Regions from separate parts of the Actinoallomurus rhizosphaericola genome, predicted to be linked through region 3. Evidence: predicted binding sites of a transcription regulator. Region 3 holds the regulator's gene; each other region holds the start of a gene.

Region 1 (10,538 bases), on a different contig from region 3:
TCTTCCGCACCGACTTCCTCGACACCAGTTCCCTGTCCACCGCCGCTCAGCGCATCGACGCATACGACGGCACTCCCGCGCACGTCACCCTGGACTGGGCCGGCACCGCCAACCACACCCAGCTCGGCGACCCGGTCAAGGGCGCCGCGCTGATCTACGAGGTCACCTGCCAGGACAAGCTTCCCGGCCACCTCTACCTCGGTGCCGACACCCTCGAGCGGCTCGAGGTGAAGCTGCGCCGGATCGAGCAGGACCTGGCGCCGTGGCGGGACAAGTCCGCCGCCACCGCCCACGAGGACGTCGCGGCCTGACCGACCGGGTCCGCCCGTCGCCAGAGCCGGCGGGGAACCGGCATCCCGCCGAATCGAATCGCGCACCGCCCAAGCCATTTTCTTCCCATGAGGAGGTACTCGTCATGTCCGCACTGCTGCTCACCGGTACCCCACTGGCGGGCCGCGTGGCGGTCGTCTCCGGCGCATCCAGCGGTATCGGCGCCGCCACCGCCGACCGCCTGGCCGAGCTCGGCGCGAAGGTCGCCGTGCTGGCCCGGCGCAAGGACAAGCTGGAGGCCGTCGTCGAGGGCATCCAGGCCGCCGGAGGCACAGCAGTGGCGCTGCCCATCGACGTCACCGATCGCGACGCCGTGCACGCCGTAGCCGACCAGGTCGCCGAGCAGCTCGGCCAGGCGGACCTGGTCTTCAACAACGCCGGCGTCCAGCTGATCTCCGCCATCGACGAGCTGAAGTTCGACGACTGGCAGCGCCAGATCGATCTCAACGTCACCGCCGTGATGAACGTCATCGGTGCCTTCCTGCCCCACCTGAGCGCCGCCGCCGAGGCAGGAAGACCGGCCGACCTGATCACCACTTCCTCGATCGCCGCCACCCGGATCCTCGAGAAGTTCTCCGTCTACTCCGGCACCAAGGCCTACATCAGCCAGCTGACCCGGCTGCTGCGCGTCGAGCTCGGCCGCAAGAACATCCGGGTGGCCACCATCGAACCCGGCATGGTCGACACCGAACTACCCGACCACGTCACCGACCCCGACGCGAGCAAGCTCATGGCCGATCTCATCGACCAGATCGAGGTCCTGCAGCCCGGCGACATCGCTGAGACGGTGGCGTTCATGGCCGCCGTGCCCCGGCACGTCAACCTCACCGAGATCACCATCCTGCCCACCGCCCAGGCCGTCTAGTGCGGGTTCTCGTAGCGGTGGTGAGTGGCCGATTACACGAACGAGGTTCCGTTCGACGCGGCACCAGCCCACCGGCGTATCGGCGAGGGGTGAACGGCCGGAAGCGACCGGCGGTTCACCCCTCGCCGAACAGACACTCGCCCATCACCCCAGATCAGACGTCCCAAGGTCAGCACAGACAGGGCCCGCTCACCCGTACCGTGCTCTCCGCCGGAACCCGATCCGCCCGAGGGGCCGTGTCCGATCCGTACAAGACCGCCTCCCCACGCCCGCGCCATGCTGGGAACCATGGAACAGCAAGCGCACTTCATCACCCTGTCGACACCCGACCTCGACGCCGCGCGGGCCTTCTACCGCGACGGGCTCGGCTGGACACCGCTCCTGGACGTGCCCGGGGAGATCATCTTCTTTCAGATCGCCCCCGGCCTGGTCCTCGGCCTCTTCGAGGCGACGAAGTTCGTCGCCGACATGCAAGGCAGGCCGGACGACGGGAGACTCGGCGGCCTCACCCTCTCTCAGAACGTCGCGACCCCCGCTGACGTCGACGCCACCGTGAAGCGCGTCGTCGAGGCCGGCGGCACGCTCGTCAAGAGCCCGCAGACCGCGGAGTTCGGCGGCTACCACGGCCATGTCGCCGACCCGAACGGCGTCGTCTGGGAGATCTGCCACAACCCCGGCTGGCGGGTCGACGAGACCGGCCGCGTCCACCTCGAGCCGATCGAGAACACGCCTTGATACACGCGCCGGTCTGAACGCCGGAGCACCACGGACGGCCCGGAGGCGAGATCAGTCGTCGAACGACAGGTCCGGGAGCTCCTCGGCTCCTTCGGCCTCGAGCGCCTCGCGGACGACGCGGTAGGCGAGGCCACCGGAGTAGCCCTTACGGGCGAGCATGCCCATGAGCCGCCGGGTGCGCTTGACCGGGTCCAGGCCACGGGTGCCGGGCAGCCTTCGGGCGACCAGCTCGCGGGCCGCCGCCTCCTCCTGCTCGGGGCCCAGCTCCTCCACGGCCTCGCTGACCGTCTCGTCGGCGACGCCGCGCCGCCGCAGCTCGGCGGCGAGGGCCCGGCGGGCCAGCCCGCGGCCGGCGTGGCGGGACTCGACCCAGGCGCGGGCGAACGCCGCGTCGTCGATCAGCCCGACCTCGGAGTAGCGGCTCAGCACCCGCTCGGCGACGTCGTCGGGCACGCCCTTGCGGCGCAGCGCGTCGGCGAGCTGGGCGCGGGTCTTCGGCGAGAACGACAGTTGCCGCAGGCAGATCTCGCGCGCCACCGCCTCCGGATCGACGGGCGGTCCCTGCGCCGCCGGACTGCCCGGCGTCGGCCCCTCGGGAGAACGATCCCGGCCACGCCTCCGCCCACGCCGCCCCGACCTCCCGGCCGCGGACGCCTCCGCACCGTCGACCGGCGTCTCCGCGGCGCCCTCGCCCGACTGCGCGGCCGTTGAGGCGGCCGGACTGGTCGGGTCGGTCGGGTCGAACCTCTGAGCGGGGGCGGCGTCGCCAGGGAAGATCTCCGTGCCGGGGTCCGCCCGGCGCGGAGCGGGACGCCGCCACCCCTCAGGAGCGTTCATGGGCCGGCCCCCCGGTCAGTCCCGCCGAGGGGCGACCCGGGATCACACGTCTCCCGGCTTCGGGGTCTTCGCGGCCCGCTTGGCCGGTGCCGCCTTGCCCGCCGTGGCGGCGACGGCCGCCGCCGGAGCCGCCGCGGGAGCGCCCGCCGGCTCGGCCGGGGCGTCGAGGCGCGGCCCCACCCCGAGCTTCTCCTTGATCTTCTTCTCGATCTCGTCGGCGATGTCCGGGTTCTCCTTGAGGAACCGCCGCGCGTTCTCCTTGCCCTGGCCGAGCTGGTCGTTCTCGTAGGTGTACCAGGCGCCGGACTTGCGGACGAAGCCGTGCTCGACGCCCATGTCGATCAGGCCGCCCTCGCGGCTGATCCCCACGCCGTACAGGATGTCGAAGTCGGCCACCTTGAAGGGCGGGGCCATCTTGTTCTTGACGACCTTGACGCGGGTGCGGTTTCCGACCGCGTCCGTGCCGTCCTTCATCGTCTCGATCCGCCGCACGTCCAGCCGCACCGAGGCGTAGAACTTCAGCGCCTTGCCACCGGTGGTCGTCTCGGGCGAACCGAACATGACGCCGACCTTTTCCCGCAGCTGGTTGATGAAGATCGCTGTGGTCTTGGTCTGGTTGATGGCGCCGGTGAGCTTGCGGAGGGCCTGGGACATGAGGCGGGCCTGGAGACCGACGTGGCTGTCGCCCATCTCGCCCTCGATCTCGGCGCGCGGCACGAGGGCCGCGACGGAGTCGATGACGACGACGTCGATCGCGCCGGAGCGGATCAGCATGTCGGTGATCTCCAGGGCCTGCTCACCCGTGTCGGGCTGGGAGACGAGGAGGGCGTCGATGTCGACGCCGATCTTCTTCGCGTACTCCGGGTCGAGCGCGTGCTCGGCGTCCACGAACGCCGCGATGCCGCCCGCCTTCTGGGCGCTCGCCACGGCGTGGAGGGCGAGGGACGTCTTACCGGAGGACTCCGGACCGTAGATCTCGACCACGCGGCCACGCGGGTAGCCGCCGATGCCCAGGGCGACGTCGAGGGCGATCGAACCGCTCGGGATCACCTCGACGGGGGGACGCCCCTCCTGGCCCAGCCGCATGACGGAACCCTTGCCGAACTGCCTCTCGATCTGCGCGAGCGCCGCTTCGAGGGCCTTCTCGCGATCGTTTGCTGCCATGTGAGGTGTCCCTGTCGGGTCGATGCCTGTTGTTGTCGGAAGCGACGTTACGGGGACCCGCCGACAATTTTCGAGGATCCGCTCCACCACTGTGGACAACGCCGTCGCTTCATTCACTCTAGCCGAACACGTGTTCGATCATGAACGGACGCGCCGGTTCCCCCGGGAAAGACACGGCGTCTTGCCCTACGCTGAGGGACAGGATCATGCCGGTGACCATCCTCATGTGCGCCGACCCGCTGAACCCCCGGAGGGTCGACGAGCACTTCGCCCGGGAGGCCGAGGCCGTACGCGCGCTCGGCGGGTCGGTCACGCTCATCGACCACGACGCCCTGCAGCGCGGAGACGCCGCCGAGGCCGTACGCCGGGTGCCCGACGGCCTGGGGACCGCGTGGTACCGCGGCTGGATGACCACGCCGGCGCAGTACGCCGCGCTCGCCGCCGCGCTGGCCGCCCGCGACGTCGTCCTCGCCGTCCCGCCGGACGGCTATGAGAAGGCCCACGAGCTGCCCGGCTGGTACGACACGTTCGCCGGGGTCACGCCCGCCAGCGTGTGGCTGCCGCTGTCCCCCGGCACGGCGCCGGCGGCGGACGAGCTGGCCGAGCTCGTACGCCCGCTGCGGTCCGGGCCGGCGATCGTGAAGGACTACGTGAAGTCGCGCAAGCACGAGTGGGACGAGGCCTGTTACATCCCCGACCTCGCCGACGTGGAGCGGCTGCACGCCGTGGTCGCGCGGTTCGTCGAGCGCCAGGGCGAGTCTCTGGCCGGCGGCGTCGTCGTCCGCGAGTACGAGCGGTTCGACGGCGGCGAGGCCCGCGTGTGGTGGGTCGACGGCGAGCCGGTGCTGATGGGCCCCCATCCGGACACGCCGGACCGGTACCCGCGCCCGCAGGCGGACCCGATCGCCCCGTGCGTACGCGCGCTGGGCTGCCGGTTCATCACGACGGACCTGGCCCGCCGCGAGGACGGCGTCTGGCGGGTCGTCGAGGTCGGCGACGGTCAGGTCAGCGATCTGCCGTCGGTGGCCGAACCCGCCGATCTGTACCTGAGCTTCCCGATCAGGTAGTGCTTTCGCAAGGATCTTGGCTCTAGACTTACCGGTCATCACTCTCGACCCCGGAGACGCGACCGCAAATGCCCTCAAAGGACGCGCGCAGGATGATGCGCTCCCGTGTCGTCCAGTTGAGCGCGGTGAGCCTCCTGTCGCTGTCCATCGTCGGCTGCTCCGACCGTAGCGAGACCGCCTACTGCATCGACAGCTGGGCGCCGGTCCACAGCTCCTACCGCGTCGTCCCCGACTACTACTGCGACAACGGCGGGTCGTACGGGCGTTATTACTGGTACTACGGCGGCAGCTACCGTAACGGGTACGTCTCCCGCGGCACGAGCATCCGGCCGCGCGGCCCCCGGATCGTCTCGCGCGGCGGCCGCGTGATCTCCCGTGGCAGCAGCCACAGCAGCCACAGCGGCAGCCACGGCGTCTCGCGGGGCGGGTTCGGCCACCACGGCGGCAGCTCCCGGGGAGGCTGAGCGGTGCGGCGCGGGCGTTCGGTGCCCCGGGAGCGCTGGGATCAGATCGTCGAGTCGCAGGGGCTGGCCTATCACCGTGCCTCGCACCCCGGACACCTGCCCCGGCCGTACTGGGACGAGTCGGTTCACTACACGTTCGAGATGGACGAGGTGCTGGCCCTCGAGGAGACGGTCGAGGAGCTGCACCGGATGTGCCTGGCGGCGGTGGAGCACGTCGTGAGCACCCGCCGGTACGCGGTGTTCGGCATCCCGCCGTGGGTGTGGCCGCTGATCGAGGCGTCGTGGCGGCGCCGCGACCCGCACCTGTACGGCCGGTTCGACCTGTGGTACGACGGCTCGGGTCCGGCGAAGCTGCTGGAGTACAACGCCGACACCCCGACCTCCCTGCTGGAGAGCTCGATCATCCAGTGGTACTGGGTGCGCGACACGCACTCGGACGACGACCAGTGGAACTCCATCCACGAGCGGCTCGTCGACCGCTGGAAGGAGATCGCCCCGGCGGTCCTGTCCGGCCCGCCCGGGCTGCCCGGCGGTCCGGCCGTCCACTTCGCCTGGACGAACGAGGACGAGACCGGCGAGGAGGTCATGACGATCGCGTACCTGCAGGAGACCGCCGAACAGGCGGGCGTCCCGGGGATCGCGATCGCCATGGAGGACATCGGCTGGCACCACGACCGCAGCCGGTTCGTCGACCTGGAGAACCGCGACATCGCGGCGTTCTGCAAGCTCTACCCCTGGGAGTGGATCGTCGGCGAGCCCTTCGGGCGGCAGGTGCCGCGGGCCGCCTGGGTCGAGCCGATCTGGAAGATGCTCCTGTCCAACAAGGCGCTGCTCGTGCTGCTGTGGGAGCTCTACCCCGGCCATCCGAACCTGCTGCCCGCCTACCTCGGCACGCCCGGCTCCCTCACCTCGTACGTCCAGAAGCCGCTGCTGGGGCGGGAGGGCGCGAGCATGCGGATCGTCACGCCGGACGGCGTCCACGCGGACACGCCGGGCGAGTACGGCGCCGAGGGCTACGTCTTCCAGGAGTTCTGCCCGCTGCCGGACTTCGAGGGCGAGCACCCGGTGCTCGGGGCCTGGGTCGTCGGCGACGAGGCGGCCGGTCTGGGCATCCGCGAGACGTCCGGGCTGATCACCGACGACACGTCGTCGTTCGTCCCGCACCGCATCCCGGCCGAGCCCGAGGACGGCGGAGCCGGTCCCGCACAGCCGCGACTCCCGCACAGCTAAGGAGACAAGACAGATGTACCTGGCGTTCTCAGACGGCTTCGGCACGGCGCTGGGCAAGGGCGCGGGCGCGATCGCCGCGTACACGGCCGTCGGCCTGGTGCTGCTGCTCATCGGCTTCTTCGCGGTCGACGTGACGACGCCCGGACGGCTCACCTCGATCATCCGCCACGGACGGAACACGAACGCCGCGCTGCTGGCCGTCTGCGGCGTCGTCGGGGTCGGGCTGGTCGTCGCCTCCTCGATCTACGCCTCCGGCGGCCGGCTCAGCGAGGGTCTGATCGCGACGCTCGTGTGGGGCCTCGTCGGCATCGTGGCCCAGCAGGTCGGAGCCTTGATCGTCCGGGCGCTGTTCCGCGTCGACGTGGCGGCGCTCATGCGAGCCGAGGCCCTCGAACCGTCCGCCGTGCTCCTCGGCGCGACGCAGGTGACGATCGGCCTGATCACCGCCGTCGCCGTCATCTAGCGGGCCGCGCGGCGAGGAGATGACGCCGACTGCCGTTCGGATGCGTCACCAGTACGCGCTCGCCGCGGGTCTGTGGTGAATCCGGACACGCTCGTACCGTGGCGGCCTGTTCGAAGCCAACGCCGCCTGCACCATGACCCTTGTCGGATAGGTCAGAACGCCCGGTGGTACTGCCTGGGCCACGTGTCGGTCGGCCGACCACCGCGAGCGCGGAGTGCCCAGTAGGGGTCGCGAAGCATCGCCCGGCCGACCAGCAGAGCATCTACCGAGTCCGGGATGGCCTCATGGAGTTGACGTGCCTGAGTGACCAAGCCGGAGGTGGCAGTAAGCACGCCGGCTCTGCGGAGGCGTTGAGCGAACCGAGTGTTCTCGAGTGGCTGTGAGGGGCGGGGCGCTTCGGGGACGAGGGCGCCGGCGTTGATGTCGACCAGGTCCACGCCGAGCTCGGCCATGCGGCCCACGAGGACCTCCGCGTCGTCCACCGTCACACCTCCGCTGAGCAGATCGGTGACCGGAGTCCGGATGATGAGCGGCTTCTCCTCCGGCCACCCGGCGCGCATGGCGGACACCACGGCGAGCGGGAACCGCATCCGTCCCTCAAGGTCGCCGCCCCATGCGTCGGTGCGCTCATTGGCCAGCGGAGAGAAGAACTGATGGAACAGGTAGCCGTTCGACCCTTGCAGCCCGAGGGCCTCGTAGCCGGCTCGGTGGGCGTTGCGGGCGGCATGTTCGATGTCTCCGAGAACTCGGCAGATGTCCTCTGGGGTCATCGGCCGGGGCTTTGCGAGCCCTGAGAAGGGCAGCGGTGAGGGTGCGAGCGGCTGCCACCCACCGTCGGCGGGCGACAAGGGGTGTCGTGTTCCTGTGTTGTCCCACGGGACTCCGTGCGAGCTTTTCCGTCCCGCGATGCCCAGCTGGACCGCCGGCACGGAACCGACGGAGCGGATGACATCGGCCAGCCGTCGGTGAGCGGCGACCTGGCGCTCACTCCACAGGCCCAGGTCGCCGACGGTGGTACGCATGTCCGGCGCGACAGCGGTGCACTCGACCATCACCATCCCGACTCCGCCGGCAGCTCGGGCCCCGTAATGGGCCAGGTGCCAATCGGTGGGAGCGCCGTGTTCGTCGGCCGAGTACTGGCACATCGGCGAGAGCCACACGCGGTTGGCCAGGCGCAGATCCCGCAGCTGTACGGCCGTCCAGGGCGTCGTTCGTCCATCTACCGCATACCGGTTAGTTTCTGTTGATCTGAGAACCATGACCTGATTCTCATGGGTGTATACCTGGACGCGCAGTAGCGTAGAGTCCGATTTTTGTATCCGATCGTCCAGGAGGCCCGTCGTGCGTGCCGTCGATGACCTGTTGCTGACGATGAACATCGAGGAGTCGCAGTTCAAGCGGATGATCCCCCGCGTTCCGTGGGGGATCGCCTTCCCGTCACGTCACGTCGCCCGCCTCCTGCTCGTCGCGCGAGGGTCGTGCTGGCTCACCGGCGCAGGCTTGGCCGAACCACTGCTGCTCCGCACGAACGACTGCTTCCTCGTCCGCGCCGGGGTGACCTTCGAGCTCCAGGACCGTCCCGGCCGCGCGCTCATCGACTGCGAGGACTTCGAGAGTGCGGCGGAAGGCGTCGATGACGACGAGACGGCCGAGATCCTCTCCAGCCGCTTCACCTTCGACGCGGTGGCCGCCGACGCGCTGTTCTCGCTGCTCCCTCCGCTGTTCCGAATCGACGTCGACGAGCGGTCGGGCCGCCGGCTGCGTGCCACGTTCGATCTCATCGCGCAGGAGACGGCCGAGGGCGCCGTGGGCTCCGGCTTCATCAGCGCGCGACTGTCCGACATCCTGTTCGTGCAAGCGCTGCGTGCCTTTTCGACCGGATCGGCGGGCTCGGTGGGGTGGCTCGCAGCGCTGCGGGATCCGCTGCTGGCTCCGGCGATCAACGCCATGCACGCCGATCTGGCGCATCCGTGGACGATCGGCGAGCTCGCCCACGTTGCGGGGATGTCTCGCTCGGCGTTCGCCGCGTTGTTCCGGGACAGGACCGGCGACACACCGCTGGGCTACCTCACGACCTGGCGATTGTTCCGCGCCAAGGCGCTGCTGCGCGACACCGAGATGAGTCTGCAGGAGATCGCCGCCCAGGTCGGGTACCGCACGGGCCAAGCGCTGAGCCGTACCTTCGCGAGACGGGAGGGCCAGTCGGCCGGCTCCTGGCGGCGGAGCACCAGGACCAACGATCGAAAATCCGGCGCTGAGGCCATCTGATGCCGGTGGGGATCCTGGCGTGACGCCGATGTCGCCGCAGGGCCACGCCGGGTACGCGGTGGCCAAGTCCTGCAGGTCATGCAGGATGACCTCGGCCTCCGGCGCGCCTATGCTGACACAGGCACTCGCCGCCAGGTACGGGCTGAGGCGGACCGCCCGTAGCGCACCGGTCTGACGGCCGCCGGCCGGGGAACGGCTACCGGCCGTCGTACGGGGCGAGCCGGGGGCGTACGGGCGCCGCGCCGCGGCTCACCGGCAGCCCGGCCGCCCGCCATTCCTGGAACCCGCCGATGACGTCCGTGGCGTTGACCAGCCCGAGCGCGCGCAGCGACGCGGCGGCCAGCGAGGAGGAGTAGCCCTCGTCACAGATCACGATCCATCGCACGTGATGGTCGGTGGCCTCCGGGATGCGGAAGCCGCCGTGCGGATCGAGCCGCCACTCCAGATGGTTGCGCTCGATGACGATCGCGCCGGGAATGTCGCCGTCGGCCCGCCTCTGGTACTCCGGACGCGTGTCGACGAGACGGGCGCCCTCGCGCACCGCCTCCGCAGCCTCCAGCGGCTTGAGCCGGACGAGCCGCGCACGCGCCTCGGCGAGCAGCCGGTCGACGCTCACCGCAGCCGTTGCGGGACGTCGAACGTGGCGCAGACGGCCCGCCAGACGCTCTTGGCGTCCTCGCCGTCGGCCAGCGCCTGCTCGATGGTGCGACCGCCGAGCTCGGACAGGACGTAGTCCTTGGCCACGCTCTCGGCGTAGCCCGCGCCGAACTGCTGGTTCATCCGATCCCAGAACACCGTGAGTCGCACGGCTCCCACGCTACCGTTCCGGTCCCGCCGCGGCCGATTCGGTCGGTGGGGCCGTGCACACTGGCAGCATGAACCCCGTCGACCGTTTCTCGGCCCCCACCCGGGCCTGGTTCACCGGGGCCTTCGCCGCGCCCACGGCGGCCCAGACGGGCGCCTGGGAGTCGATCGCCCGGGGTGACAACACCCTCGTCGTGGCGCCGACCGGGTCGGGCAAGACCCTGGCCGCGTTCCTGTGGTCGCTGGACCGGCTGGCCTCGGCCCCGCCGCCGGAGGATCCGAAGCGGCGCTGCCGGGTGGTGTACGTCTCG
Region 2 (10,538 bases), on a different contig from region 3:
CAGCCCGCCCATCCGGTGTCGGGCATCACGACCATGACGTCGTACGACGCGGAGACCTTCGCGATGTCGGTGCTGCGGGTCCACGAGACGTACGTGTCCCGGCCTCCGTGGTAGGCGTACACGACGGGCCAGGACACCTTGGTGGCCCGTTTCCACGTGCGTGGCACCAGGACGCGGACCGGCACCGAGGCGCCCAGCGCGGGGGAGCGGACGGTCAGGTCGACGGTGCGCGCGTCGATCCAGTGCTCGGCGGTGATCTTCGCGCCGTCGTCGGCGGCGACCCGCTTCACGGCGCCGTCCGCCGTACCGGACAGGACGCCCACCGAGGCGGTGACCGCCAGGAGGACCCCGGTGAGGCCCCGCGTGAATCCGGCACCGACCATGCGACGACTCCCGCTTTCCGTGATCGTGCGACGAGGAGCCATCACCCTTGCGGAAACCGCGGCCCGTTCGCTGCGCGTGTCCGGCACGAAAACGGCGCGGCGATTGGCACGGGAGGACTAAAACGGGCCCTCCGTGCGGCGGTGCGGACGGTCCGTCACGGCGTGATCGCGAGATGGACGGAGTACTCCCGTGCCCGGGCGAGCCGGCGCGCCGGACAGCGGTGGAACAGCCGGGCCCACCGGCCGGTGCGGGGCGACTGCCCGACGAACAGCGCGTCGCCGTGCCGGGCCATCGTGACCTCGCGCAGGATCTTGTCGGGACGGCCCATGACGACCTGGAACTCCCAGGGGCAGGGGAGCGGGTCCAGGATCTGGACGCAGTCCAGCCAGGCCTGCATCTCGATGAGGTCCCGGCAGTCCCGGCTGGCCAACGCGGCGCCGGGGGCGACGAGCGCGGCCATCTCGCCGATGCTCGGCTGGCAGCGCACGTGCACGCACAGGATCCGCGCGTCGGCCTGGCCCGCCTCGTCGGCCGCCTGGCACAGCGCGGCCCGGCCGGAGTCGGATCCGTCCACGCCCACGACGTACAGCGGTCTGTGCCGCGCGTCCCGCTCGGCGCCGTCGGGGCTGGAAATGAATGACTCGTCCATGGTGGCCCGTCTCCTCACTCAGACTCCATAGTACGCTATATACATGACGGATCGGGGTCCTGTAACGACCGGAAGTGACGAAAAGGCCGACCTTTTCGAAGCCTTCGTGGATGCGGTGCTGGACCTCCTCCGCTCGGCCCGGCGTACGGGCGGCGCGGCCAACACGGTCCAGGGGGACGCCATCTCGGTGCCGCAGCTGGTCGTCCTGGGCGCGATCGACGTCGCGGGGGACCGCGGGATCTCGGCGGTGGCGGAGCGGGCCGGGCTGGCTCAGCCCACCGTGACCCGCGCCCTGGTCGCGCTGGAGCGCCGGGGGATGGTCGAACGTACGCCGCACGCCAGCGACGGGCGGAGCAGGTGCGTCGCACTGACGGCCGCAGGCCGGGCCGTGCTCGAGGAGAAGAGACAGGAGATCGTCGGCCGGTTCGCCGAGCTCTGGGCGGACCTGTCGGCCGGCGAACGGGACCACGCCGTGACCCTCGTCCGCCGCCTGTCCGCCATCACCGACCGGCTCGTCTGAACCGGCCGGCTCGTTCGAACCGAGTGGCTCGCCGGAACCGGCAGGCCGACGCCGTCAGCGGGGCTGGGCCGCGCTCGCGAGGAGGATGCCGCCCTGGGGGAACGGAAGGTCGATCCCCTCGTCGCGGAACCTGCGGTGGAGGCGCTTGATGAACTCGTGGACCACGACGTACTGGTCGGTGAACTCCCGGGTCCGGAGGTTGACCGAGAAACCGACGCTCGTCTCGCCCAGCGTGTTGAACCGGACCGAGGGCTCGTAGTCGGAGACGCCGCCGTCCACGGTGGCCATCACCTCCTGGGCCACGTCGAGGGTCACCTTCTCCACGTGATCCAGGTCGCTGTGGTAACCGATGACGACCTTGACGGAGATCGACATGTCCTGCGCGGGCCGGTGGAAGTTCGTCACGATGGCGTCGGCGAAGCGGGAGTTCGGCACGACCACCAGGTTGTCGGGGAGCTGGCGGATGGTGGTGTTCCGCCAGTTGATGTCGACGATGTAGCCCTCCTGGCCGCTGTCCAGCCGTACGAAGTCGCCCGGCTGCACCTTCCTCGACGCCAGGATGTGCACACCGGCGAACAGGTTGGCCAGCGTGTCCTGCAGCGCCAGCGCGACCGCCAGGCCGCCCACGCCGAGGGCGGTCAGCAACGGCGTGATCGAGACGCCGAGGCTCTGCAGGAGGATGAGCGCGCCGATCCCGACGACCACGACGCGGACGATGTTGACGAAGATCGTCGCGGACTGCGCGACGCCCGACCGGGCCAGCGCGATCGAGGAGACGACCCCTGCGGCGAAACGCGCGATCGCGATCGAGATGGTCAGGATGAGGACCGCCACGAGGGTGCGGCCCGTCGTCGTCCGGATGCCCGGCTTGAGGTGCAGCGTCAGCACTGAGATCCACAGGCCGAGGACGGTGCACGGCACCACCGCGAGGTCCCGCAGCAGCCTGACGAACAGGTCGTCCCAGGCCCACCGGGTGTTGCCCGCGCGGTGCGCCAGCCGGCCGAGGAGCGCGCGCAGGCCGAGTCCCGTTCCCGCCGCGGCGACGGTCACGGCCACGGCCACCACGAGTCGCTGCCAGTGCACGTTCGAGTTCCTCCACTTCGTCGGGATTGAGCTGGCCGGGAGGGCCGAGAATCAGCGAGCGTAGCCAGCCCGCCACCGTCATGCGGCGCTATGAGGCGGTTTCCGGCGAAAAGCCTGCTAGACGGCTTTTCAGTGGAATGTCGCACATGGGTGGTCACGCACCGCTCATCTCCAGGCTCACCTGCGGGGTGGCCGGGTGCGGCCAAGATCGTTACTGACCGGTTGACCTGGTCGGGTCCACCATGCGGACGTACCTGGCCGCCAAGGGCTACACCGACCTGTACCCGGCACTGCGCAAGAAGGCGAAGTCCAAGCAGGTGAAGCGGCTGCCGTTCAACCTGCCGGGCAAGGCCCTGCGCCGCGGGTAGCGGCGCTCCCGGTCGTCCGGGACGGGCCTGCGGACCAGGCCCGTCCCGTGGTCACGTGCACTGCGGGTAAAGCAGGGTAAAGAGCCGGCCATGACGGACAAGGCGACCAGTGACCTGTGGTGGAAGAACGCAGTGGTGTACTGCGTGGACGTGGCGACCTGGCTGGACACCGACGACGACGGCGTCGGCGACCTGTCCGGCCTGACCAGGCGGCTGGACTACCTCAGCGGCCTCGGCGTCAACTGCCTGTGGCTGATGCCCTTCTATCCCTCGCCGCTGCGCGACGACGGGTACGACATCACCGACTACTACGCGGTCGACCAGCGGTTCGGCAGTCTCGGCGACTTCGTCGAGATGCTCCGCACCGCCGACGACCTCGGCATCCGGGTGCTGGTCGACCTCGTGCTGAATCACACGAGCAACGAGCACCGCTGGTTCCGGGACCGGCCCGACTACTACGTCTGGAGCGACCACCCCCGCAAGGAGCCCAGCGAGGTCGCCTTCCCCGGCGAGCAGGACGGCACCTGGTCCTACGACGAGGCCAGAGGCCAGTGGTACATGCACCGGTACTACGACTTCATGCCGGACCTGGACATCACCAAGCCCGAGGTCCGCGACGAGATGAACAAGATCCTCGGCTTCTGGCTGGAGCTGGGCATCTCAGGCTTCCGGGTCGACTCGCTGCCGTTCATGATCGAGACGGTCGGCACCGACTGCCGGGACAACCCGGTCAGCTTTCTGCGGTCGATGGTCGAGTTCCTCGAACGGCGGCGCGGTGACGCCATCTTCCTCGGCGAGGCGAACGTCTCCCCGGAGGAGCAGCAGCGGTACTTCGGCCTCGACGGCGGCGAGGGCGTGCAGATGCTGTTCGACTTCCGCGGCTGCGCGGCCCAGTGGCTGTCGCACGCCCGCGGCGACGTCACCCCGCTCGCCGAGGCGCTGCGGAACCGGCCGGCGCACCCGGTCGGCGGCCAGTTCGCCAACTTCTGCCGCCACCACGACGAGCTGAACCTCGGCCTGCTCAGCGAGTCCGAACGCGACGAGGTCTTCGCCGCCTTCGCCCCCGAGGAGACCCACCGCGTGTACGGGCGCGGCATCCGGCGGCGCCTGGCGCCCATGCTCGGCAACGACCCGCGCCGGATCCGGCTCGTCCTCGCGCTCACCCTCGCCCTGCCGGGCACGCCGGTCATCCTGTACGGCGACGAGATCGGCATGGGGGAGGACCTGTCCCTGCGCGGCCGGCTCGCCGTCCGTACCCCCATGCAGTGGTCCGCCCGCCCGAACGGCGGCTTCTCGCGGGCGAAGGAGGTCTACCGCCCGGTGCTCGCCGACGGGGAGTACGGCTTCCGCGAGGTGAACGTCATCGGCCAGCGCCAGGACCCCGACTCCCTCTACTCGTGGACCAGCCGCGCGATCCGCGTCCGCCGCGAGTGCCCCGAGTTCGGCTGGGGCGAGTGGGAGATCCTGGACGTCGGCGACACGCGCGTGCTCGGCCTCGCGTACCGGTGGCGGGACGGCCGCGTCGTCACCCTGCACAACGTCTCCGCCGACCCGGTGCGCGTCAAGCTGCCCGACGACCTGGACCTGAGCGGCGTGGAGCAGATCCGCCAGATCTTCGGCGACGCGCCGGCGATCGAACTCGGCCGGGAGATCGAGCTGGCCGGCTACGGCTACCGCTGGCTCCGCCTCATCGACGACGAGGTGACCACCGCCATCATCTGAGGCCCTCAGCCGAGGACGTCCGCCAGGGTACGGGCGGCGTGGAGGGCGTCGGCGTGGCTGACGTACAGCGGGGCGAAGCCGAAGCGCAGGACGTCGGGGGCGCGGAAGTCGCCGATGACCTCACGGGCGATCAGCTCCGCCATGACCGCCTCGGCGCCGGGGTGGCGGAGGGACACCTGGTGGCCGCGCCGCTCGTCCCGTGGGGTCAGCACCTCGACCGTGCCCGGCGGCAGGAGCTCGGTCACGCACGCGACGAAGAAGTCGGTCAGCGACAGGCCCTTGGCGCGCACGTCGGCCAGGTCGACGCCGTCCCACACCTCCAGGGCGGCCTCCAGGGCGAGCAGGGACAGGATGTCCGGAGTGCCGCAGCGGCCCCGCTCGATCCCGTCGGCGGGAACGTAGTCCGGGGCCATGGCGAACGGCTCCCGGTGGCCGCTCCAGCCCGACAGCGGCTGGTCGAATGCCTCCTGCAGGTCACGCCGCACGTACAGGAAGGCGGGCGCGCCCGGTCCGCCGTTGAGGAACTTGTAAGTGCAGCCGACCGCGAGGTCGACCTCGAGGGCGTCCAGGGCCAGCGGGAGCACGCCGACGCTGTGGCACAGGTCCCACACGACGCGCGCGCCGGCCGCGTGCACGCGCGCGGTCACGGCGGCCATGTCGTGCAGCCGGCCCGTGCGGTAGTCCACGTGGTTGGCCAGCACCACGGCGGTCCGCTCGCCGAGCACCGCCGGGAGGTCGTCGAGGTCCGCGGTCCGCAGCACCCGGCCGGTCAGTTCGGCGACCGACGTCGCGATGTAGCCGTCCGTGGGGAAGGTGGCGGCGTCGACGACGATCTCGCGCCGGCCCGGCGCGAGCCGGACGGCGCCGACCAGCGCCTTGAAGACGTCGACGCTGGTCGAGTCGGCGACCACGACCTGGCCGGGCGCGGCGCCGAGCAGCGGCGCGATCCGCTCGCCCACCCGCCGGGGCGCCTCCCACCAGCCCTCCGACCAGGACCGGATGAGCCGGCCGCCCCACTGCTCGCGGACCACCCGCTGCATCCGGTCGGCGACGCGCCGGGGCGGGGCGCCGAGGGAGTTGCCGTCGAGGTAGACGGTGCCGGGCGGAAGGTCGAACTCCGCGCGCAGGCGCGCGAGGGGATCCTCGGCGTCGAGCTTGGCGGCGCGTGCGGTCAGGTCCATCAACGTGATCCTTCAGACGTGGGAGCGGGCGGTCCACAGCTCCGGGAACAGGTCCCGGCGGGCGCGCTTCTCCAGCCAGGACACCCCCGCCGAGCCTCCGGTCCCGGTCTTGGCGCCCATCGCGCGCCGCGTGGCCATCAGGTGGTCGTGCCGCCAGCCGGTGAACTCCTCGGCGACGTCGGTCAGCGCCTCGCCGAGCCGCAGCAGCTCGCCCTCGTCGGTCGCGTAGATCTTCGCCCAGACGTCCTCGACGGCGGGGGACGGGGCGTACGGGCGGGTGAGGTCGCGGTTCAGCACGTCGTCCGGTACGGCGTGTCCCCGTCGCGCCAGCAGCGCGAGCGCCGCGTCGTACACGCCGGGCTCGGTCAGCGCCCGTGACAGCTCGGCGTGCTGGGCGGGCACCGACCGGTGGGGGACGAGCATCGACGCGGACTTCTCGCCGAGCAGGAACTCCACCTGCCGGTACGCCGCCGACTGGAAGCCGGAGCCCTCGCCGAGCGCGTCGCGGAAGGCGTTGAACTCCCGTGGTGTCATCCGCGCGATCGGCAGCCAGGCGGCCCGCAGCGCCTTGACGTGGAGAACGCAGCGGTGCAGCGCGGTGGTGGCCGCGCGGACGTCGTCGCCGGCCAGCCGGTCCCGTGCGTACTTCAGGTCGAAGGCCAGCAGGCCGAAGTACAGCTCCATGACCTGCGTGACCACGAGGAACGACCGCTCCAGCGGCTCGTCGGTGACCGGCCGCTGGAGGTCGTGCAGCGTGGCGGCGTGGACGTAGTCCTCGTACGGCGTGGTGCCGCCGAAGTCGAGCCTGGGCTCGTCGGCGGAGTGCAGGACAGGGCAGCCGGACAGTGCATCGGCCGTCACCTCGGACCTCCTTCGTCACTCGGGGCACTGACCATTGTGTGCGGGACGATTCAGACATCAAAGGGGCGATGGGAGGCACAAAGTCCCTGTTTTCTTACGAATGCGAGCAGATCCGGCGGTTAGGCTTACGTGCATGAAACCGGACCTCGACGCGGTGGACTGGGCTCTCCTCGGGGCGCTCCAGGAGGACGCCCGGCTGTCGTACAACGAGCTCGCCCGCAGGGTGCACCTGTCCCCGCCGACGGTCGCCCAGCGGGTCCGCCGGCTGGAGGAGGCCGGGGTGATCACCGGCTATCACGCCCGCGTCGACCCGGCGGCGGCCGGTTTCCCCGTCGTCGCCCAGGTCCGGATGAAGTGCTACGGCGCTCGCTGCATCACCGTGCACCCCGAGCTGCTCGACGACATCCCCGAGGTGCTCCAGGTGTCGCGGCTCACCGGGGACGTGTGCTCCATGGTCCTGATCGCCACCACGTCGGTCGCCGAGCTCGAGCGCATCCTGGTGCGCCTCGCCTCGCACGGCGAGACGAGCTCGGCGATGGTCCTGTCCACGCCGATCGCCTGGCGGCCGCTCGCGCCCGCCCGCTCCTGACGTCCGTCACGACGACGTCCGTCTGCATGACGGTCGCTCGCCGAGTGGTCGGCGCCGTCGCCGCCCCTGGAAGGCGGCTGACCGCCCACGGGAGGAGGATCCCCATGGACGGCCGGCCCGGAAGCCCGCGGATCACCAGTCGTCCGCGCTCTCCTCCACCAGCTTGATCAGGGTGCCGTCGACGAGGTCGTAGCGGTTCATCACGGTGAGCCGGGGCGAGTACACGTGAACGCTGACCGCCGGGGCGGCCGAGGCGTTGGTCACCGAATGGATGTAGTCCCGGCCGAACTCCCGGACGTCGCCGGGCCCCAGGTCGCGTTCGACGGTCAGGTCGTGTTCGCGCAGGCTTCCGAGGGCGACGGCGAAGGCCCCTCGGGAACCCCCGTGGTCGTGGAAGCCGGTCGACTGGCCCGGGAGCCAGCTGAGCAGCCAGATCTCGTGATCGTCGTCTTGGTGGAGGCGCTCGTACCAGCGCTCTTCGGTACTCAGGCGTACGCGGTGGATCCACTCGTCGGGGGCGGCCGCCAACCGCCGGGCGACGTCGGCCAGGCGGGTCCGGGCGGGCGCGGATGTGCTCGCGGGCATGTGGTGCTCCTGTTGACTCTGAGGGCCGTTCGGTTCACGCGGGTACGGGCGTGGTACACAGCGCGCTCGCCTGCCGTCGCAGGTCGACGTGCAGGTTCAGCCAACGGGGAACCTCGGAGTGCATGGTTCGAGCATGGCCGGAATTGCCTACCTAGTCAACCGGAATACTCGATATCTTGCCGCCCGGTGGGACGGGGTTGGCAGGCATCGGACCGGGTAGTGCATCGAACCTGAGTTCGAGGATTGAGGAGGGGGCATGAGTGAACGGCCGGTGGAGAAGGACCCGGAGGACTGGGCGACGGGGGACGAGCCGATGACCGGACCGCAGGAGTCCTACCTGCGCACTCTCGCCCGCGAGGCGGGCGAGGACGTGCCGGAGAACCTGTCCAAGGCGCAGGCGTCCGAGCTGATCGACGAGCTGCAGGGCCGCAGCAAGCGCCTGCAAGGCGGCTGACCGGGCCCGCCCCCACGCCGGTGAGCGGGCCTGCCCTGAACGACCGGTGAGCAAGCCTGCCCTGGACGAGCTGATCGGTCACATGGGGTGATCGTTCCGTTGGGGTGCGGCCGTCAGAGGCGTTCGACCTTGACCTCGTCGGCGCGGTAGCGGGCGCGCAGCGGCTTCTTGTCGAACTTGCCGACCGTCGTCTTGGGGATCTCCCCGACGAACGCCCAGTTCTCCGGGACCTGCCAGCGCGCCACCTTGCCGGACAGGAAGTCGGCCAGCTCGGCCGCGGTCGCCGAGGCGCCGTCGCGCAGGACGACGAAGGCCAGCGGGCGCTCGTCCCAGCGCGGGTCCGGGATGCCGATCACCGCGGCTTCGAGCACCGCCGGGTGGGAGACCAGGTGGTTCTCCAGCTCGACCGAGGAGATCCACTCGCCGCCGGATTTGATGACGTCCTTCGCGCGGTCCGTGATCTGGAAGAAGCCGCGGTCGTCGATGGTGCCGATGTCACCGGTGCGCAGCCACCCGTCGTGGAACTTCTCCGGCGCCGGGTCGCGGTGGTACGAGCCGGTGATCCACGGCCCGCGCACCTCGATCTCGCCGACGGACTCGCCGTCCCAGGGGAGCTCCTCGCCCGCCGCGTCGACGATCCGCATCTCCACGCCCGCCGCCACGCGGCCCGACTTGAGGCGCCAGTCGACGTCCTCCGTGGTGCCCGGCTCGACGCCGGGCGGAGGGAAGGCCATGCCGCCGAGCGGGCTCGTCTCGGTCATGCCCCAGCCCTGGATGATCCGGAGGCCGTACTTCTGCTCGAAGCCCTCCAGGAGCGCGCGGGGCGCGGCGGCGCCGCCGGAGGTGCCGGCCCGCAGCGAGGACAGGTCGAGCTCGTGGTCGGCGCCGTAGTTGAGGATCGCGCTCCAGATGGTCGGCACGGCCGAGGAGACGGTGCTCCGCTCGGCGGCGATGAACGCGGTGAGGTGCTCCGGTTGGAGGAACGGGCCGGGCATGTGCAGCGTGGCGCCGGACAGGAACGCGGCGTACGGCAGGCCCCAGGCGTTGACGTGGAACATCGGCACGATCGCCAGCACGCGGTCCGCATCGGTGATGCCCATCAGCGACGCCGACATGGCCACCATGGCGTGCAGGAACGTCGAACGGTGTGAGTAGACCACGCCCTTCGGGTCGCCCGTCGTGCCGCTGGTGTAGCACATCGACGCGGCCGACCGCTCGTCCAGCTCCGGCCAGTCGAACCCGGGCTCCTCGGCCGCCAGCAGCTCGTGGTAGCGCAGCACGCGCGCGTCGCCCAGCGCGGACGCGTCGCCGTCGCCCACGACGATGAACGCCTCGACGGTCGGCAGCCGGTCGGCGACCCGGGCGAGCAGGGGGACGAGGGTGTCGTCGACGAGGATGAACCGGTCCTCGGCGTGCCCGATGATGTGCGCGAGCTGGTCGGGGAACAGCCGGATGTTCAGCGTGTGCAGCACCGCGCCCATCCCCGGGACGGCGAAGTACGCCTCCAGGTGCTCCTGGTTGTTCCAGCAGAAGGTCGCCACCCGGTCGCCCGCGCCCACGCCGAGCCGGGTCAGGGCCGCGGCGAGCCGTTCGGCGTTCTCCGCCACCTGCCGGTACGACGCCCGGCGCGGCTCCCCGCCGCCCTTCCAGGTCACGCATTCGCTCCCGCCGTACACGCGGGCGCCGTGCCGCAGAATCGCGGAAACGGTGAGGGGGAACTCCTGCATCGTGCTGGCGAACATCACGGCCCTTCCGACGGACATACCGACCGGTCGGTAGCAGGTTAGGAGCGGCACCGTCACCCCGTCAACGATGTCCCGTTACATGAGGTTCACCCCGATCAGCCGACTGCCGCTCCGGTCACCGCCGAGGATTCTGGTCGCCCCCACCACCAGAATCCTCGGCGCACAGACCGAGGGCGGCCGCCCATCCGGCTCATGGGCCTGCCCGCCGGCTCGCGGGTGGCGGGTCAGGAGCGTTGGGCGAGGACGTCCGCGGGGGCGGCCCGGAGCGCGCCGCGTACCGGGATCTCCGTGGCGAGCCAGGCGATGCCCGCGACCGTGGCGGCGCAGGCCGGCAGGAGCCAGACCGGCCCGGCGGCCCAGGGCCGGCCGAGGAACCCCGCGCCCAGCAGGGCCAGCG
Region 3 (10,538 bases):
GCCGGCCGAGAACGCCGCGATCAAGCGCAACTCCCACCCCGCCGAGTGGACGTACACCAACATCGACACCCAGGCGGAGTCCTTCAAGCGTTACGCGACCTCCTTCGACTGGTCGCGCCGGCTGCACACCTCCGACCCGGAGTACTACCGCTGGAACCAGTGGCTGTTCCTGCGCTTCTACGAGCGCGGCCTGGCGTACCGCAAGGGCGGTCAGGTCAACTGGTGCCCGAACGACCAGACCGTGCTGGCCAACGAGCAGGTCGTCAACGGACAGTGCGAGCGGTGCGGCGCGGTGGTCGAGAAGCGCGTCCTGACGCAGTGGTACTTCAAGATCACTGAGTACGCCGACCGGCTGCTGGCCGACATGGCGGAGCTGGAGTGGCCCGAGCGGGTGCTGCTGATGCAGCGCAACTGGATCGGCCGTTCCGAGGGCGCCGACGTCACCTTCCAGATCGAGGGGCGCGCCGAGCCGATCACCGTCTACACCACCCGGCCGGACACGCTGCACGGCGCGACGTTCTTCGTCGTGGCCGCCGACGCTCCGCTGGCCGACGAGATCTGCGCGCCGGAGCAGCGCGCGGAGTTCGAGGCCTACCGTGACGCGGTCCGCCGCGAGACGGAGATCGAGCGGCTGGCCACCGACAAGGAGAAGACCGGCGTCTTCCTGGGCCGCTACGCGATCAACCCGGTGAACGGCGAGCGCATCCCCGTGTGGGCCTCCGACTACGTCCTGGCGGAGTACGGCCACGGCGCGATCATGGCGGTGCCCGCCCACGACCAGCGCGACCTGGACTTCGCCCGCAAGTTCGGCCTGCCGGTCCGCGTCGTCGTGCACACCGGCGAGGCGGACCCGGGCGAGACCGGGGTCGCCACGCCCGGCGAGGGCGAGCTGGTCAACTCCGGCCCGCTGGACGGCCTGACCAAGTCCGCCGCCATCCCCCGGATCGTGGAGATCCTGGAGGAGAAGGGCCTGGGCAAGGCCGCCGTCAACTACCGGCTGCGCGACTGGCTGATCTCCCGTCAGCGGTTCTGGGGCACGCCGATCCCGATCATCCACTGCGAGGCGTGCGGCGAGGTCCCGGTCCCCGACGACCAGCTGCCCGTGCGCCTGCCGGACGACCTGCGCGGCGCCGACCTGGCCCCGAAGGGCGTGTCGCCGCTGGCCGCCGCCGAGACCTGGGTGAACGTCCAGTGCCCCAAGTGCGGTGGTCCGGCCAAGCGCGACACCGACACGATGGACACCTTCGTCGACTCCTCCTGGTACTTCCTGCGGTACTGCTCGCCGGGGTACGAGGACGGCCCGTTCGACGCCGAGAAGGTGCGCCGGTGGATGCCGGCCGACCAGTACACCGGCGGTGTCGAGCACGCCATCCTGCACCTGCTGTACGCCCGGTTCTTCACCAAGGTGCTGTACGACATGGGCCTGGTGGACTTCACCGAGCCCTTCAAACGGCTGGTCAACCAGGGCCAGGTCATCCTGAACGGCTCGGCGATGTCCAAGTCGACCGGCAACCTGGTCGACCTGGGCGAGCAGATCGCCGAGTACGGCGTCGACGCCGTACGGCTGACGATGATCTTCTCGGGGCCGCCGGAGGACGACATCGACTGGGCCGACGTGTCCCCGTCGGGGTCGGTGAAGTTCCTGGCGCGGGCCTTCCGCGTGGCCGCCGACGTGACGTCCGCGCCCGACGCGGACCCGGCGACCGGCGACGTCGAGCTGCGCAAGGTGACGCACCGGACGATCGACGAGGTCACCCGGCTGGTCGAGGCGCACCGCTACAACGTGGCGATCGCGCGGATGATGGAGCTGACCTCCGCGGCGCGTAAGGCCATCGACGCGGGTGCGGGCGCCGGCGACCCGGCGGTCCGCGAGGCCGCCGAGACCCTGGCGGTCATGCTGTCGCTGGTCACTCCGTACACCGCCGAGGAGATGTGGGAGCGGCTGGGCCGTACGGCTCCGGTGGTCAAGGCGGGCTGGCCGGTCGCCGAGCCCGCACTGCTGGTGCAGGAGTCGGTGACCTGCGTGGTCCAGGTGGCGGGCAAGGTCCGCGACCGCCTGGAGGTGTCCCCGGACATCGCCGAGAGCGACCTGGAGCGCCTGGCGCTGGACTCCGAGAAGGTCCGGGCGGCCCTGGGCGACCGGGGCGTCCGTAAGGTCGTCGTCCGCGCCCCGAAGATCGTCAACATCGTGCCCGCCTGATCATGAGCATGGTGCCCGCCTGAACGGCGGACCGCTCCGGGCCGGTGCCGTGGCACCGGCCCGGAGCGGATCAGCCATACCGCGGGACCGCGGAATGATCGCGTCGTCGCCGGGGATCGCGGGCGGGGATCACATTTTGCGCAGGACCGCCACCACGCGCCCGAGAATGGTCGCGTCGTCGCCGGGGATCGGGTCGTACGCCGGGTTGTGCGGCATCAGCCAGACCTTGTCGTCGCGGCGCTTGAGCGTCTTCACGGTGGCCTCACCGTCGATCATCGCCGCGACGATGTCGCCGTTCTCCGCGACGGGCTGCTGGCGCACCACGACCCAGTCGCCGTCGGCGATGGCCGCCTCGATCATCGAGTCACCGGTGACGTTGAGCAGGAAGTGGGTGCCCTCGCCGACGAGCTGCCGCGGCAGCGCGAAGACGTCCTCCACGGCCTCCTCGGCGAGGATCGGACCACCCGCGGCGATGCGCCCGACAAGGGGGACGTACGCGGGGGCCGGCCGCGTGGGAGCCTCGTGGCCGTTGGTGACCTCGTAGGACTCGCCGTCGGTCTCGGCGGCGACCGCCGGAGATCCGGGCATGCGGACGACGACCGCGCGCGGCCGGTTCGGGTCGCGCAGCAGGAAGCCCTTGCGCTGCAGGGTCCGGAGCTGGTGGGACACGCTCGAGGTGCTGGTCAGGCCGACCGCCTCGCCGATCTCCCGCATCGACGGGGGATATCCGCGCCGCTGCACCGAGTCCCTGATCACTTCCAGCACCTTGCGCTGGCGGACCGTCAGGCCGCTCTCGTCGCCTGGGCCGTCCGGCATTTCCCGAACCTTGCTCATGGTGTCTCCGATGGATGTCTTCCCGGTGACGCGTCGCCGCCGGTATTCCGGTCCCGTAGTGGGACGTTATCGCTTCTGCGGTAAATGATCAAACAGGTGTTCGAAAAATGTGGAATTTTGCGGTCCGGGGTAAGTCGCGTTTAGTTCGCACACACGTTCGATGATAATTCCCGCGCCGGGTTCGCGGAAGGCGGGCCCCATTGTGCGCGCGTCCTTGTCGCCTCATCGTGATCGACGCCCTCGCGCGGCGGCCGCGAAGGGGGTGCCCGCCGACACGGCGCCGACACGCCCGTGGCAGGCTGAAGGGGTCCGGGACCGGGGCCCGCGCGGCCGTCTCCCGCATGTGACCGACCTCACCCCTGATGGCTGCAGGCGGCGTTTCCGCAGGTGATTAGGGTGTCCCGGGTCGATGCGACCGGTCGCCGCCTGCATCGGAGGGGGGCGACACGCCGACGGGGACGGCGGATCGCCACGTGAGCGGCCTCTTCTCGCCGGGTGCCCCATGCAGGTTGCGATGCACCCGGCCGGGCTCTACGGTTAACCCCAACATCTAGTAGTTACATAGATGTAGTTCACCATAGGTTGTGGTTACGAGGTGAGGTTCGCGCGGTTCGCGCGTGACCCGCTGTCAGGGGGAGGAGTCCGGAGCCGTGCACTGCCCGTTCTGCCGACACACCGACAGCAGGGTCATCGACAGCCGGACGACCGACGACGGGGCCGCCATCCGGCGGCGACGTTCGTGCCCGGAGTGCGGCCGCCGCTTCACCACCCAGGAGACGGTGCTCATGATGGTCGCCAAGCGCAGTGGCGTGACCGAGCCGTTCTCCCGGGACAAGATCATTGCCGGAGTGCGCCGGGCGTGTCAGGGCCGTCCCGTCAACGAGGACGCCCTCGCCATGCTCGGCCAGCGGGTCGAGGAGGCGATCCGGGCGACCGGGAACGCCGAGATCCCCTCGCACCAGATCGGGCTGGCGATCCTCGGCCCGCTCCGTGAACTCGACGAGGTCGCGTACCTGCGATTCGCCTCCGTCTACCGGGGGTTCGAGACGCTCGACGACTTCGCCAAGGAAATCGAATCGCTGCGCGCGGCGTCCGGCGGCGACGCCCGTTCCTAGGGCGGCGCCCGGACCGCGGGCTGTACGGGTAATCCTGGAAGTGGGCCTGGTGTGCCCGAGAAGGGGAATGTCATGACGGAGACGGTGAGCGGCTCAGCCCGGCGGGGCAAGGCGGGTCGCAAGGGCCTGAAGATGGAGCGCATCTTCACACGGCCGGGCGTCCACCCGTACGACGACGTCCGGTGGGAGCGGCGCGACGTCGTCATGACCAACTGGCGCGACGGGTCGGTGAACTTCGAGCAGAAGGGCGTCGAGTTCCCCGCCACCTGGTCCGTGAACGCGGTCAACATCGTCACCTCGAAGTACTTCCGCGGCGCCGTCGGCACGCCGCAGCGGGAGTCGAGCCTGAAGCAGCTGGTCGACCGGGTCGTCGGCGTCTACACCGAGACCGGCCGCAAGCACGGCTACTTCGCCTCCGAGGAGGACGCCGAGATCTTCGACCACGAGCTGAAGCACGCTCTGGTCAACCAGATCTTCAGCTTCAACTCGCCGGTCTGGTTCAACGTCGGCACCGCCTCTCCGCAGCAGGTCAGCGCCTGCTTCATCCTGTCCGTGGACGACACGATGGAGTCGATCCTGGACTGGTACAAGGAAGAGGGCGTGATCTTCAAGGGCGGCTCGGGCTCGGGGGTCAACCTGTCCCGCATCCGCTCCAGCAAGGAGCTGCTGTCCTCTGGCGGCACCGCGAGCGGGCCGGTGTCGTTCATGCGCGGCGCCGACGCCTCCGCGGGGACGATCAAGTCCGGCGGCGCGACCCGCCGGGCGGCGAAGATGGTCGTCCTCGACGTAGACCACCCGGACGTCGAGGAGTTCATCGAGACCAAGGCGCGCGAAGAGGACAAGATCCGCGCCCTGCGCGACGCCGGCTTCGACATGGACCTGGGCGGCAGGGACATCGTCAGCGTCCAGTACCAGAACGCCAACAACTCCGTCCGCGTCTCCGACGAGTTCATGCGCGCGGTGGAGTCCGGCGACTCCTTCGGCCTGCGCGCCCGCCGTACCGGCGAGGTCATCGGCAAGGTCGACGCCAAGGGCCTGTTCCGCAAGCTCGCCCAGGCGGCCTGGGAGTGCGCGGACCCGGGCATCCAGTACGACGACACGATCAACGACTGGCACACCAACCCCGAGACCGGGCGCATCACGGCGAGCAACCCGTGCTCGGAGTACATGAGCCTGGACAACTCGTCCTGCAACCTCGCCAGCATCAACCTGCTGAAGTTCCTGACCGACGACAACGCGTTCGACGTCGAGCGGTTCGTGCGGCTCAGCGAGCTGATCATCACCGCGATGGACATCTCCATCACATTCGCGGACTTCCCGACCGAGAAGATCGGCGAGACGACGCGCGCGTACCGCCAGCTCGGCATCGGCTACGCCAACCTCGGCGCGCTGCTGATGGCGACCGGCCACGCGTACGACTCCGAGGGCGGCCGCTCGATCGCCGCGGCGATCACCTCGCTGATGACCGGCGTGGCCTACCGCCGCTCCGCCGAGCTGGCCGGCGCCGTCGGCACGTACGACGGGTACGCCCGCAACGCGGAGGCGCACCAGCGCGTCATGCGCAAGCACGCGGTCGCCAACGACGAGATCCGCACGCTCGACGCGATGGACAAGGCCATCCACAGCGAGGCCACCCGGCAGTGGCGGCAGTGCCTCAAGGTCGGCGAGAAGAACGGCTACCGCAACGCCCAGGCGTCGCTGCTGGCGCCCACCGGCACGATCGGCCTCATGATGGACTGCGACACGACGGGCATCGAGCCCGACCTGGCGCTGGTCAAGTACAAGAAGCTGGTCGGCGGCGGCTCGATGCAGATCGTCAACAACACCGTCCCGCGCGCCCTGAAGAAGCTCGGCTACCAGCAGGAGCAGATCGAGGCGATCGTCGAGTACATCGCCGAGCACGGCCACGTCGTCGACGCGCCCGGCCTGCGCCAGGAGCACTACGAGGTCTTCGACTGCGCGATGGGCGAGCGGGCGATCAGCCCGATGGGCCACGTGCGGATGATGGCCGCGGTGCAGCCGTTCCTGTCCGGCGCGATCTCCAAGACCGTGAACATGCCGGAGCAGGCCACGGTCGAGGACGTCGAGAAGATCTACTTCGAGGGCTGGAAGCTCGGCCTCAAGGCCCTGGCGATCTACCGCGACAACTGCAAGGTCGGCCAGCCGCTGTCGGTGGCCAAGAAGAAGACCGAGGAGAAGGTCGAGGAGGCGCCGGCCCCGGCACCGGTGGTCGAGCGCGGCCCGGTGCGGACCCGCCTGCCCAAGCAGCGGACCGCGACCGTCACCCGGTTCTCCGTCGGCGGCGCCGAGGGCTACATGACCGCCTCCTGCTACCCGGACAACGGGCTCGGCGAGGTGTTCCTCAAGCTCGGCAAGCAGGGCTCCACGCTCGCCGGGGTCATGGACGCCTTCTCGATGGCGATCTCCATCAGCCTCCAGTACGGCGTGCCGCTGGAGACCTGGGTGGAGAAGTTCACCAACATGCGGTTCGAGCCGGCCGGCATGACCGACGACCCGGACATCCGGATGGCGACCTCGATGATGGACTACATCTTCCGTCGTCTCGCCCTCGACCACCTGCCGTACGAGACGCGCGCCGAGCTGGGGATCTTCTCCGCCGAGGAGCGCACGGCGCAGGCGGCGGGCCAGGACCCGGCCACGCTGCACGCCGAGGAGGACGTCGAGCGCGAGTCGCTGGCCCAGTCGGTGCCGGTCGAGCAGCCGAAGGCCAAGGAGGCGGAGCCGCTCGAGGCGGCGCACTCCTCGACCGAGCTGATCGAGAGCCACCAGGGCCGTACGGCGGACGCGCCGCTGTGCCTGACCTGCGGCACGAAGATGCGCCCGGCCGGCAGCTGCTACGTCTGCGAGGGCTGCGGCTCCACCAGCGGCTGCAGCTGAGAACGAGCGAACCTTCAACCGCTGAACGGCTCAGCCTGATCGGTTCCGGCTGAACCGCGAAAGGGGAACCGACCATGGTCGGTTCCCCTTTCGGCATGTCAGATTAAGATCAATTATGGCTTTGACGGTGGATGACGTCGACCGGTTCGAGCTGGCGAGGCCCCGTCTGGGGGCCATCGCCTACCGTCTCCTCGGCTCCGCACACGAGGCAGAGGACGTCGTGCAGGAGACGTTCTTGCGCTGGCAGGCCGCCGACGTCGACCGCGTCGAGGTCCCTGAGGCCTGGCTGACGAAGGTACTCACCAACCTGTGCCTCAACCAGCTCGCCTCCGCTCGGGCACGCCGCGAGACCTACGTGGGCCGATGGCTTCCCGAGCCGCTGCTCGCGGGGGACCCGATGATCGGCCCGGCCGACACCGCCGAGCAGCGCGAGTCGGTGTCCTACGCGGTCCTCACCCTCATGGAGCGCCTGTCCCCCAGCGAACGGGCCGTTTACGTGCTGCGGGAGGCCTTCGACTACCCGCACCGGGAGATCGCCGAGATCCTCGGCATCACCGAGGCCGCCAGCCAGCAGATCTTTCACCGTGCCAAGAAGCATGTCGCGTCAGGCAAGGCCCGCAGCGAAGTCGACGAGGCCGCCGCCCATCGGATCGTCGAGGAGTTCCTCGCGGCCGCCACCAGCGGCCGCACCGATGAGCTCGTACGCCTGCTCACCGAGGACGCCATCGCCATCGGCGATGGCGGAGGGAAGGTCCCGGCACGCACCAGGGCGTTCGAGGGAGCCGTCGCGGTCGCGAAGTTCGTGGGGACCCTGGTCAAGCCGGCCGAGGCCAAGCGCGCCATCGTCGGCGGCTCGTCCGAGATATACGCCTGGGCCGCCAACGGCGAACCCGCCGTTGTGGCCGTCGTGGAAGGCCGGGTCGTCGCCATCATGTGCCTGGAGGTCACAGCGGAGGGCATCACCGCCTGCCGTACCCAGGCGAACCCCGACAAGCTCGAACGCGCGACCGAGCAATGGGCGGCGGCCGACCATGGGGAGCCCCTGCTTGTGATGTGACGCGCATCACGTCCGGCTTCTGTCAGCAATCGGCGGGCCATCCGGTTCAAGTGGCGAAACCGAACCGGGAGGAAGGGAGCCGACGATGCGAGTGCTGGTGGCGGGAGCGACCGGAGCGATGGGCACGGAACTGGTGCCCCGTCTGGTCGACGCGGGACACGAGGTGTTCGCCATGGTCCGCAGCGATTCCGGCAGGGCCAGGGCGGCGCGGCTGGGCGCGGTGCCGGTCATCGCCGATGCGCTCGATCGCGCCCAGGTCGAGGCGGCCGTGCGCGAGGCGGCCCCAGAGGTGATCGTCAATCAGCTGACCGCCATCGGGCACATCGACACCCGCCATTTCGAACGCAGCTTCGCCGCCACCGACCGGCTGCGGATCGAGGGCACCGACAACCTGCTCGCGGCCGCGCGCGCCACCGGGGTACGACGGTTCGTCGCCCAGAGCAACGGCGCGTTCACCTACGCGCGGACCGGCGGGCCGGTCAAGACCGAACAGGATCCCTTGGACTCATCGCCGGTCGCCCCGATGGCCTCGATGATCGCCGCGGTCGAGCACTTGGAGAAGGCCGTGCTGGGCGCCGCCTGGACCGAGGGGATCGTGCTGCGCTACGGCGCGTTCTACGGACCCGGCACCTCCATGGCGCCGGGCTCCGAGCAGCTCGAGATGATCCGCAAGCGCAAGTTCCCGGTCGTCGGCGACGGCGGCGGGGTCTGGTCGTTCGTCCACATCGCCGACGCCGCCGAGGCCACGGTCGCAGCGGTGGAGAACGGCGGCCGCGGTGTCTACAACATCGTCGATGACGACCCCGCCCCGGTCGCCGAGTGGCTGCCGGAACTGGCGGCGATGATGGGCGCCAAGAAACCGATGCGCGTACCGCGGTTCATCGGGCGGCTGGCCGCCGGACCGGCCGGCGTCGTGCTCATGACCGAACTGCGTGGCGCATCCAACGCCAAGGCCAAGCGTGAACTGGGCTGGCGCCCGGCACACCCCACCTGGCGCCAGGGCCTCCAGGTCGTGACGTGACCTGCTGAGCGTCATCCCATCATCCAAGCGCGATGCTCCGGTCAGGAACCGTCGGGCTCGGCCGTGATGAGGTGCTTGAGCAGCGTCTCGCTGATGGCCCCGAGCTGCTGGACCTGTTCGGGGGAGAGCAGGTCGATCAGGTGGGCTCGGACGCTCTCGACATGACGCGGCGCGGCGGCGTGGAGGGCGGCCAGACCGTCATCGGTGAGCACGGCGAGCCAGCCGCGCAGGGCGCCGCGGCCGTCGGGCGAGGTCCTCGCCGGGATCGCGAGCGCGTTGCGGCTCACGGACGCCGAGTCCGACCACCTGCACCTTCTCGCCGGCACCGCGCCGAGCCGTACCGGACTGCACCGGCGCGACGTCCGCCCGAGCATCCTCGCGCTCCTCGAGCGGCTGCCGCAGACGGCCGGCTTCGTGATCTCCGCCACGTTCGAGGTCCTCGCCTGGAACGACCTCGCGGCCGCGCTCATGGAGGACTTCGCCCCGCTCACGTCCTCGGAGCCGAGTACGTCGATGCGAGCCGGCCGCGCTGACGGAGCGAGGGACGCCGCGCCGAGTTCCACGATCGTCGTGACCCCCGTGTGACGGGACGCCGCCGGCGCGTCTCGGGATTTCCGCTCGCGGTTGGCCTCGCTGTGGCGGGCGTCACAGCGGTGCCATGTCACGGATGGGCGGGCAGCCTCCATCTCCTGATCGCCAACGCAGATGGAGGAAGGCGGAACGATGAGCGACCACCACGAAGCCGGCGCGGGGACCGCACACCGCGTGCTGATCCTGGGGGCGGGGTACGCGGGGCTGTCGGCGGCGATCCAGCTCGCGGCCCGCGTCAGGCGGCGCGGGGACGTGGAGGTGACCTTGGTGAACGCGCAGGAGCGGTTCACCGAGCGCCTGCGGCTGCACATGACGGCGACCGGGCGGCCGACGGCGGAGCTGAGCATCCCGGAGCTGCTGGAGGGGACGGGCGCGCGGTTCGTACGAGGCTGGGTGACGGCGGTCGACCTGGAGGCGAGGACCGTACGGATCGACGACGAACGCGTCCTGTCCTACGACACGCTCGTGTACGGCCTGGGCGGCGTGGCCGACACGGCGGCGGTTCCAGGGGTGGAGGGTCACGCGTACACCCTGGACGGCGCGCAGAACGCCGAGGTCCTGGCGGGCCGGCTGGAAGGGCTGGGCGGCGGCACGGTGGTGGTCGCCGGCAGCGGGCTGACCGGCGTCGAGTCGGCCGCGGAGATCGCGGAGCGGTACCCGGAGCTGAACGTCGTGCTGCTGGGCAGGCGGGAACCCGGCGCGTCCATGAACCCGAAGGCCCGCGCCTACCTGCGGTCCGCGCTCGACCGCCTGGGCGTGACGGTGCGCGGCGGGGTCGAGGTGACGAAGGTGCTGCCCGACGCGGTCGAACTGGCCGGCGGG

What was found. Region 3 encodes LexA, which represses DNA repair genes until DNA is damaged. Its sites were predicted from a motif close to TCGAACANNTGTTCGA; they were not measured.
Region 1: a site for LexA is predicted at 4,054-4,069, ahead of recA (recombinase RecA). Genes of this name have one in related genera too.
Region 2: a site for LexA is predicted at 8,167-8,182, ahead of NE234_RS27910 (DUF3072 domain-containing protein). Genes of this name have one in related genera too.

Annotation. Positions count from the first base shown of each region.
Region 1 covers NZ_JAMXMW010000001.1:686,404-696,941, reverse strand. The annotation lists gene NE234_RS03325 (SDR family NAD(P)-dependent oxidoreductase) at 1-311, shown strand, start outside; gene NE234_RS03320 (SDR family oxidoreductase) at 416-1,195, shown strand; gene NE234_RS03315 (VOC family protein) at 1,484-1,930, shown strand; gene recX (recombination regulator RecX) at 1,982-2,767, opposite strand; gene recA (recombinase RecA) at 2,810-3,931, opposite strand; gene NE234_RS03300 (ATP-grasp domain-containing protein) at 4,138-4,998, shown strand; gene NE234_RS03295 (hypothetical protein) at 5,091-5,462, shown strand; gene NE234_RS03290 (glutathionylspermidine synthase family protein) at 5,466-6,692, shown strand; gene NE234_RS03285 (DUF350 domain-containing protein) at 6,706-7,155, shown strand; gene NE234_RS03280 (oxidoreductase) at 7,308-8,414, opposite strand; gene NE234_RS03275 (AraC family transcriptional regulator) at 8,497-9,423, shown strand; gene NE234_RS03270 (rhodanese-like domain-containing protein) at 9,620-10,039, opposite strand; gene NE234_RS03265 (DUF3046 domain-containing protein) at 10,036-10,230, opposite strand; gene NE234_RS03260 (ATP-dependent helicase) at 10,299-10,538, shown strand, end outside.
Region 2 covers NZ_JAMXMW010000014.1:13,909-24,446, reverse strand. The annotation lists gene NE234_RS27955 (alpha/beta hydrolase) at 1-383, opposite strand, end outside; gene NE234_RS27950 (universal stress protein) at 539-1,033, opposite strand; gene NE234_RS27945 (MarR family winged helix-turn-helix transcriptional regulator) at 1,140-1,553, shown strand; gene NE234_RS27940 (mechanosensitive ion channel family protein) at 1,608-2,636, opposite strand; gene NE234_RS44555 (hypothetical protein) at 2,879-3,004, shown strand; gene NE234_RS27935 (alpha-amylase family protein) at 3,095-4,726, shown strand; gene kynU (kynureninase) at 4,732-5,907, opposite strand; gene NE234_RS27925 (tryptophan 2,3-dioxygenase) at 5,920-6,768, opposite strand; gene NE234_RS27920 (Lrp/AsnC family transcriptional regulator) at 6,902-7,357, shown strand; gene NE234_RS27915 (cysteine dioxygenase) at 7,490-7,942, opposite strand; gene NE234_RS27910 (DUF3072 domain-containing protein) at 8,199-8,396, shown strand; gene NE234_RS27905 (long-chain fatty acid--CoA ligase) at 8,510-10,159, opposite strand; gene NE234_RS27900 (FtsX-like permease family protein) at 10,366-10,538, opposite strand, start outside.
Region 3 covers NZ_JAMXMW010000003.1:587,309-597,846, reverse strand. The annotation lists gene leuS (leucine--tRNA ligase) at 1-2,200, shown strand, start outside; gene lexA (transcriptional repressor LexA) at 2,330-3,034, opposite strand; gene nrdR (transcriptional regulator NrdR) at 3,685-4,149, shown strand; gene NE234_RS10410 (vitamin B12-dependent ribonucleotide reductase) at 4,222-7,047, shown strand; gene sigJ (RNA polymerase sigma factor SigJ) at 7,175-8,104, shown strand; gene NE234_RS10400 (NAD-dependent epimerase/dehydratase family protein) at 8,190-9,125, shown strand; gene NE234_RS10395 (hypothetical protein) at 9,167-9,412, opposite strand; gene NE234_RS10390 (MmyB family transcriptional regulator) at 9,402-9,710, shown strand; gene NE234_RS10385 (NAD(P)/FAD-dependent oxidoreductase) at 9,849-10,538, shown strand, end outside.